Regions from separate parts of the Thalassospira sp. ABD4_177 genome, predicted to be linked through region 2. Evidence: predicted binding sites of a transcription regulator. Region 2 holds the regulator's gene; the other holds the start of a gene.
What was found. The regulator HrcA, encoded in region 2, represses chaperone genes, less so after heat shock. The targets are predictions, from matches to a motif close to GTTAGCACTCNCCNNNGGNGAGTGCTAAC.
Positions count from the first base shown of each region.

Region 1: groES (co-chaperone GroES) is a predicted target of HrcA. The motif match lies at 1,854-1,882, and genes of this name have one in related genera.

Region 1 is NZ_JBSWWO010000001.1:1,925,455-1,929,877, forward strand. It holds gene ACXAF0_RS08780 (XdhC family protein) at 1-196, shown strand, start outside; gene ACXAF0_RS08785 (nucleotidyltransferase family protein) at 193-777, shown strand; gene ACXAF0_RS08790 (hypothetical protein) at 787-1,560, opposite strand; gene groES (co-chaperone GroES) at 1,947-2,234, shown strand; gene groL (chaperonin GroEL) at 2,295-3,953, shown strand; gene ACXAF0_RS08805 (GGDEF domain-containing protein) at 4,055-4,423, opposite strand, start outside.
Region 2 is NZ_JBSWWO010000001.1:299,427-303,849, reverse strand. It holds gene cobB (Sir2 family NAD+-dependent deacetylase) at 1-644, opposite strand, end outside; gene grpE (nucleotide exchange factor GrpE) at 773-1,414, opposite strand; gene hrcA (heat-inducible transcriptional repressor HrcA) at 1,466-2,524, opposite strand; gene rph (ribonuclease PH) at 2,775-3,491, shown strand; gene rdgB (RdgB/HAM1 family non-canonical purine NTP pyrophosphatase) at 3,677-4,276, shown strand; gene hemW (radical SAM family heme chaperone HemW) at 4,383-4,423, shown strand, end outside.

The sequences.
Region 1 (4,423 bases), 1.6 Mb from region 2:
GCCGCGTCACCGCTTTGCCAATGTGCTTGATCATGCCGGGCTCAAGGAACACGAATTGCCATTCCCGGTTTCCAGTCCTGCCGGGCTTGATATTGGGGGGCAACTTCCCGAAAGCATTGCTTTGTCGATCCTTTCGGGGATCCATCGGGTTCTTTACAGGGAAAGCAACCTGCATATGGCGAAGGTCGCAGAATGACAAAACTTGCAGGGCTTATTCTGGCTGCCGGGGCCAGCGAGCGGTTCGGCGGGCGCAAGCAACTGGCAGAGATCGCAGGAAAGTCGCTTTTGCGTCATACGGTTGATCTGATTGCAGGAACCTGCGAAAGCGCGCCTTTTGTTGTTCTGGGCGCATATCACGAAGATATCGTCGGCGAGGTCACGGGCCGTGGGCATGTGGTTCGCAATCCGGACTGGGCGCGCGGCATGGGCAATTCGATTGCCGCTGGCATCCGGGCAGTGATGGAGCAGGCGGCTTATTGCGACGGTGTTCTGATTGCGGTTTGTGATCAGGTCCGACTGCATGCAGAAGATTATCAGAAACTGATTGATGCCTTTGACGGCACGGCGATCGTCGCAACACAGTACCCCCATGGCTTGGGCGTGCCGGCCATTTTTCCCAGAAACTGCTGGGAAGAACTCTCAGAACTTGATGGCCCCAAGGGGGCAAAGGAAATGATCAATCGCGAAGGCCAAAATGTCCAAGCGGTGGATTTGCCCGGCGCCCTGATTGATGTCGACACCAAGGACGACCTTGCCGCAGCAGTCGCAATCGCCTGATCGCGCTGATCACTGATCCTGTGCTGTATGAAACGGGTCGGTCTTGGCGACAAGTTCGGAGAACTTCTTCATGAATGGTGCGTATTCCACGCCGAGATAGTGATAGAGCGGCAGGACGGAAATCGTTTCCTCGATCACCGGTGCCGGGGTGTCGCCCAGAATGCCTTTTGCGATCATGTCGTCAATATTTGTATCTGCCGCGAGGAAGCGCGTTACGCGGCCATTTGCATAGGCGTCATGCAGTTCGGTGTTAAACATCATCGGCTTGTTCGGGATACCGGTCTTGGCGGTTTTAGTTTTGGCGAACTTTTCTTGCCAGATCACACCCAGCGTAAAGGCAATCGGCGTTTGCGGATCATGGTCATTCGGATTGCGCCACAGCCGGTTTGATTTCTCGCGCAGGGGCACTGATGAACGGACAAAGGCGCGTGAGTAATTTTTTTCCGCCGGAATGGCACGCAGCAACTCCCCATCCACCAGACCTTCGTTGAAATGTAGCGGGCCACGGCGCCCGGGTAGTTTGACCGCCTGAAGCGGGCAGCCCAGATCGGCATATATTTTTTGCAGGATCACAATCGCCTTTTGCGACATCGGTTCGTTTTCGATATAGGCAATTTTTTCAGGGCACTTGTAGTCCGCCTCATCGGCCAAGGCGCTTGAGCTGATCGCAGGCACGAGGGTGACAAAGGCAAGTGCAAAGCGCGACACATACCGCACTGCTTGATGGCGGCTTTTCATGAAATGCCCAAAAGTCGGGATCGGCGGAGTTTTACGGCACGACATCGTTGCAATCCGGTGATACTTGCGCGGTCATTGGTGTGGGTTGAGCTGCGCTTTCTGTTTGCACCTTAACGGTGAACACGATTCTTTCCTAGGGAATTGAAATCCAGGATGTCGGCGTTTGGGCGGGATGGTCCGGGGTTGCGTTGGGGGCTTTAAAATGTTCTGATCGCGCCGCCTTGAAAACACGGTAAATTTTTGCTGCGCCGCACAGGCGCCAAAGGGCAAAAATCGTGACATTTCCGCGTCTTTTTTGATCTCCCTATTGACTTTGGACAGGCACTCCAATAAATGCTGTTAGCACTCGCCGGGGGTGAGTGCTAATACGGGCTCATCCCGGTTAGTCTTAGTTATTAACGAGCCTTAGCTTAAACACGGAGTTGTCTAAAATGAAGTTCCGTCCGCTGCATGATCGCGTCCTGGTACGTCGTGTCGAATCCGACACCAAGACTGCCGGTGGCATCATTATTCCGGATACCGCCAAAGAAAAACCGCAGGAAGGCGAAGTCGTCGCTGTTGGTTCTGGCGTTCGCAAAGACGATGGCTCGGTTGCAGCCCTCGACGTCAAAGCAGGTGACAAAGTCCTGTTTGGCAAATGGTCGGGCACCGAAGTCAAGGTTGATGGCGAAGAGCTGTTGATCATGAAAGAATCCGACATCATGGGCATCATGGAATAAGCCAGCCCTTTGGGTGACTTAAGTCCACGTTCATCCGTCTCATAGAGAGGAAAGAATATTATGGCTGCTAAAGACGTAAAATTTTCCACCGATGCACGCGCTAAAATGCTGCGTGGCGTCGATATCCTGGCAGATGCTGTCAAGGTAACGCTTGGCCCGAAAGGCCGTAACGTTGTTATCGAAAAATCCTTCGGCGCACCGCGTGTGACCAAGGACGGTGTTTCGGTCGCCAAAGAAATCGAACTGACCGACAAGTTCGAAAACATGGGCGCGCAGATGGTTCGCGAAGTCGCGTCGAAAACCGCCGATCTGGCAGGTGACGGCACCACGACCGCAACCGTTCTGGCACAGGCAATCGTTCGTGAAGGCAACAAGTCCGTTGCTGCCGGCATGAACCCTATGGACCTGAAGCGCGGTATCGACCTCGCAACTTCCAAAGTCATCGAATCGATTTCGAGCCGTGCACGTAAAGTTGCCGGTCGTGACGAGATCGCACAGGTTGGTAACATCTCCGCTAACGGTGACCGTGAAGTCGGCGACATGATCGCTGAAGCCATGGAAAAAGTTGGCAACGAAGGTGTTATCACCGTTGAGGAAGCCAAAGGCCTGCACACCGAACTCGACGTTGTCGAAGGCATGCAGTTCGACCGTGGTTACCTGTCCCCGTACTTCGTAACCAACCCGGAGAAAATGGTCGCAGAAATGGATGCTCCGTACATCCTTCTGTTCGACAAGAAAATCTCCTCGCTTCAGCCGATCCTTCCGCTGCTTGAGTCGGTCGTTCAGTCCGGCAAGCCGCTTCTGATCATTGCTGAAGACATCGAAGGCGAAGCACTGGCAACGCTCGTTGTCAACAAGCTGCGCGGTGGCCTGAAAATCGCTGCTGTTAAAGCACCAGGCTTCGGCGACCGTCGTAAAGCCATGCTCGAAGACATCGCGATCCTTACCGGTGGTCAGGTTGTCTCCGAAGATCTCGGCATCAAGCTGGAAAACGTTACCGTCGACATGCTCGGTACCGCGAAATCGGTTACCATCACCAAAGAAGAAACCACCATCGTTGATGGTGCTGGTGAGAAAGCACAGATCGAAGCACGCGTTGGCCAGATCCGTGCCCAGATCGAAGAAACCTCCTCTGACTACGATCGTGAAAAACTGCAGGAACGTCTCGCGAAACTCGCAGGCGGCGTTGCAGTGATCAAAATCGGTGGCGCTTCGGAAATCGAAGTGAAAGAACGTAAAGACCGCGTTGACGATGCCCTGCACGCGACCCGCGCTGCTGTTGAAGAAGGCATTGTAGCTGGTGGTGGTACGGCTCTGCTGTACTCCGTCAAGGCACTTGAAGGTCTCGAAGGTGAAAACCACGACCAGACCATCGGTGTTGACATCGTTCGCCGTGCCCTGCAGGCACCGGTTCGCCAGATCGCAACCAATGCTGGCGTAGACGGCGCGGTTGTTGCTGGCAAACTGCTTGAGCAGGACGACGTAGAGTTCGGTTACGACGCTCAGAAGGGCGAGTACACCAACCTCGTCAAAGCTGGCATCATCGACCCGGCCAAAGTTGTTCGTACTGCCCTGCAGGACGCAGCATCGGTCGCAGGTCTGCTGATCACCACCGAATGCATGATCGCTGAGAAGCCGGACGATAGCCCGGCTGCTGGCGGCGCGCCTGACATGGGCGGCATGGGTGGTATGGGTGGCATGGGTGGCATGGGCTTCTAAGCCTCACCCAACCGACCAAGCACTACGAGACGGGCTCCGCAATTGCGGAGCCCTTTTTGTTTTTGGGTGTTCGGCTTGCCGAAAGTGCGAAGGGTAAGCGCCTATTCAAGGCAGCTTTGATTGCGACCGTTTTCCTTGGCCTGATAGAGCGCATGGTCGGCACGCACAAGCACGTCCTCGGGGCTCTCGCCGCGCTGATAGCAGGCGATACCCGCACTAACGGTTACCAAGATATCCGTATCGTCGACCGTGGTGGGGGATATTTCGATCCGTTCACGGATGCGTTCGGCGACAAAACGGGCAGCTTCCCCGTCCGTATCGGGCAGCAGGACAACAAATTCCTCACCGCCAAGGCGGAAGAACAGTTTTTCCTCTTCAAACCGCAATGTGTTGGATGCTGTGCTGGTGACATGCTGAAGCACAATGTCACCGGTATTATGGCCATAGGTATCGTTCACATGCTTGAAGTG
Region 2 (4,423 bases):
AGCTCAACCGTTTCTGCCCCGGCTTCTTCATGGGCGAGTTGAACAAACCCGGCGGCGGGATAGACATTGCCCGATGTCCCGATGGAGATAAAAAGCCCGCAATCGCCGAGCGCTGCGTAAATGCGTTCCATCTCCAGGGGCATTTCACCAAACCACACGACATGCGGGCGCAAGCCACCGGCCTTGCCGCAATTGGGACACGGGGTTTCCTTGGCAAGGTCGCCCGGCCACTCAGTGAGCAGGTCACAATGATTGCAGCGGATCTTCAAAAGTTCGCCATGCATGTGGATCAGGTTTTTTGATCCCGCGCGACCATGCAGATCATCGATGTTTTGTGTGACCAGCAACACGTCACCGGGCCATTTGGCCTCAAGCCTTGCCAGGGCCAGATGGGCGGCATTGGGTTGCACATCCGGGTCATGCAGGCCAGCCCGGCGGTCATTATAGAAATGATGTACCAGATCGGGATTGGCGACAAAGGCCTCGGGCGTTGCGACCTCGGAAATATCGTATTTTGCCCAGATGCCGTCCGCGTCCCGAAAGGTATGCAACCCGCTTTCCTTGGAAATACCCGCCCCGGTCAGAATGACAATCGGGGCGGCTTCATCGCGCAGGATGTCGATCAGGTTGGGGCTAAGCGGCATGGGAGGCAGTCCTGTGCTTGTGGTCTGTGTGGCTAGCCTAATCCAAATAAAACAGCCTCGCCAAGTATGTCTGGCGAGGCTGTTTTTAAACCCGATCCGCTAAAACCGGTTTATCTTCTTTGAGGACCTCAGGCAGAGGTATCAACATTGCCGCCCGGGGTATCGTCCTGGCTTGGTTTTTCACCGGCCGGGTTTTTGGTGACACCGACCATGGCCGGGCGCAGCAAACGTCCCTTAAGGACATAGCCCGCTTGCATGACCTGTGCGACGTGACCATCCGGATATTCCGGATGCGGCAGTTCAAACACAGCCTGATGCTTGTTCGGGTCAAGCTTTTCGCCCAGCGGCTCAACTTTTTCGATGCCGTTCTTTTCAAGCGCCTTTTGCAGGGCCTGTTCGGTCATCTCGACACCGTCGACCAGCGTTTTCATCGCCGGGTCGGCATCCGATGTGTCACCGGCGGCATCAAGGGCGCGACGCAGGTTGTCGCTGACATCGAGAAGGTCGCGGGCAAATTTGGTGATGGCGTAGTTTCCAGCATCCTCGACGTCCTTTTTCGCGCGGCGGCGGGTGTTTTCCACCTCGGCGGCCTGGCGCAGCAGACGGTCTTTCAGTTCCGCGACTTCGGCTTCAAGGGCCTCTACCGGGTCCTGGGATGCGGCATCTTCAACGGCTTCTTCGGTCGCCTCTGCTGCGACCTCTTCCGATGCGGTGTCCTCTGCATTGACGTCCTGCAGATCTTCCGGAGTGTTCTTTGCGGTTTCCGACATGGCTAACCTTGCTACTTTCACGTTATGCGGCCTGACACGCAGCGCCGCGATTTATCCAATCAGTCGACCGACCAGCTTGGCGGTGTAATCGACCAGCGGAATGATCCGGGCATAATTGATCCGGGTCGGTCCGACAACCCCGATTGCACCCACAATGCTGCCTTCAGCATTCTGATAGGGCGAAATCACCATCGAAAGACCCGATCCGCCGAACAGTTTATTCTCCGACCCGATGAAAATCTGAACGCCCTGGGCGTCCGTTGTCACATCGAGCAATTCAATCATCTGATCGCGGGCTTCCAGCACGTTAAACAGGCGGCGCACGGTCTCAAGCTGTTCTATCGTATCGATATTTTCGAGCAGCTGGGATTGGCCCTTCACAATCAGGGACGAACCCTTGACCCCGCCGGCCCATGTTGCCAGGCCCGCATCAATCAGATTGGCAGAAAGATCATCAAGCTCCTGTTTGAGGCGATCACGCTCCTGGGTCATCAGAAGGCGCGCATCATCAAGCGTCTTTCCAGCCAACCGGGTATTTAGATAATTTGCCGCCTCTGTCAATGCCGAGGCGGGTAAATCCGCCGGAACATCAAGGATTCGGTTTTCCACATTGCCGTTCTGCGAGACGAGTACCGCAAGCACCTTGCCCGGCGACAGGGCAACGAATTCGATCTGTTTGAGGCGAATACCATCGGTCTTTGGCGCCACCACCAGTCCGGCGCAGCGCGACAGGCCGGACAACATTGTGGTTGCCTCGCCCAGCATCTGATCGAGCGAGTAGCCTGCCTGTTCGCAGTTCTTGGTCAGCTGGTCGCGTTCAGCATTGGGAAGGTCGCCGACCTCCATCAGGGCATTCACAAAAAGCCGCAGGCCCTTTTCACTGGGCAGGCGCCCGGCCGAAATGTGCGGTGCGACCAGAAGACCCATTTCTTCAAGATCGGACATCACATTGCGGATCGTCGCCGCCGACAGGTCCTCCGACATGCGCCGCGCGATCGAGCGCGAGCCGATCGGCTCGCCGGTTTCGACATAGGCATCGACAATCTGGCGGAACACTTCACGTGACCGCGCATTCATGTCGCCCAGCAATGTATCGTCAAAATGCGCCATTGGGTTCGGGTCGGGACCTGTTGTCGTGAAACTGATCAGAATTTAGTCAGGCAATTGCATTGCGTCAATTGCAGGGCCAATTGCTTCAAGTTGTTGGTTTGTCTGCATTGCCCACGAAGCGATAAAAACATGCGGGGAAACTGCTGGACGTTTGGTGGGTCACATCTTACTTTGGGCCAAATTTTACCGGACAATTTTGCGCTGTTCCGATCTAGCGAACACCGCCAAGACAACCAAGAGGTTCCTTCTCATGCGCCCTTCCGGCCGTACCCCCGATCAGCTTCGTGATGTGACGATTGAAACCGGCATTTCCAAATATGCCGAAGGCTCCTGCCTGATCAAATTCGGCGACACGCACGTGATCTGTACCGCGACGGTCGAAGACAAGGTGCCGGGCTGGATGCGCAATTCCGGCAAGGGCTGGATCACGGCTGAATACGGCATGCTGCCGCGCGCAACGGACTCGCGCATGAACCGTGAAGCCGCCCGCGGCGGTCAGTCGGGTCGCACCCAGGAAATTCAGCGCCTGATCGGGCGTTCTATCCGTGCGGTTGCCGATATGAAGGCGATGGGCGAAATGCAGATGCGCCTTGATTGTGATGTCATTCAGGCCGATGGCGGCACGCGGACGGCATCGATCACGGGCGCTTATGTTGCCGCCCATCTGGCGTTTCAGGGCGTGCGTCGCCTTGGCCTGATCAAGGAAATCCCGCTGACCCAGCCGGTCGCAGCCATTTCTTGCGGCATTTATAACGGCGAAGCGGTGCTTGATCTTGATTACGCCGAAGACAGCAATGCCGGGGCTGACGCCAACTTCGTGCTGGCGGGCAATGGCGGCATTGTTGAAGTCCAGGCAACCGCCGAAGATGTGCCGTTTGATCGCGCGTCCTATGATCAGATGTTCGCGCTGGCCGAAAAAGGCTGCAAAGAGCTGTTTGAAAAACAGCGTCAGGCACTCGGTCTCTAAGGTCGCTGATCTTCGTCCCATGCTGGCCTGCAAATGGCGGGGCACTGCGCTTCCGATGCTCACGTAGCTTCAACTACGCTGCGCTTCGGTTCTCGCGACCAGCCATTTTCGACTCAGCATGAAACGAACCTCAACAACCTTGCTTTGATCTCACCCCTTCTAGAAACCGCATTTCAGGCAAGACCATGGCCCGTCGTTTTACGGAAAAAAAACTCGTCATCGCCAGCCATAACAAAGGCAAGATCAAGGAAATCGCCGAACTGCTCGCCCCGTTCGGGATCGAGGTGTTTTCGGCCGGTGAACTTGATCTTCCGGAACCCGAAGAAACCGAAAAGACCTTTATTGGTAATGCGCAGCTGAAATCAACGGCAGCTGCCAATGGCGCCAATCTGCCAGCCCTTGCCGATGACAGTGGCTTGGCGGTTTCTGCCCTTGATGGCGCACCGGGGATTTATTCCGCGCGCTGGGCCGGACCGGACAAGGATTTCGACATGGCGATGGAAAAGGTCCAGAACGGCATTGGCAGCCATCCGGACCGCCGCGCATCGTTTATCTGCGCCCTGTCGCTGGCGTGGCCGGACGGGCATGTCGAGAATTTCGAAGGTCGCGTTGATGGCGAAATCGTCTGGCCCAAGCGCGGCCCGCATGGATTTGGCTATGACCCGATTTTCAAGCCGAAGGGCTATGACGAGACCTTTGGCGAAATGGACCCGGCGAAAAAACATGAAATGAGCCACCGGGCCGATGCCTTTGCCCAGCTGGTCAAGGCCTGCTTCGAAGACTGATCCGGGGTATTTCCCGCATCCAACCCATGCGCGCATCGCTGATGTCATGATCGGCGGTGCGTGTTACGTTACAGGCCGATATTCCCGCATTTGAAAAGAGTCCCGCGTGTCCGCAGCCTCAAGTGAAACTGTGCCGTTTGGCATTTA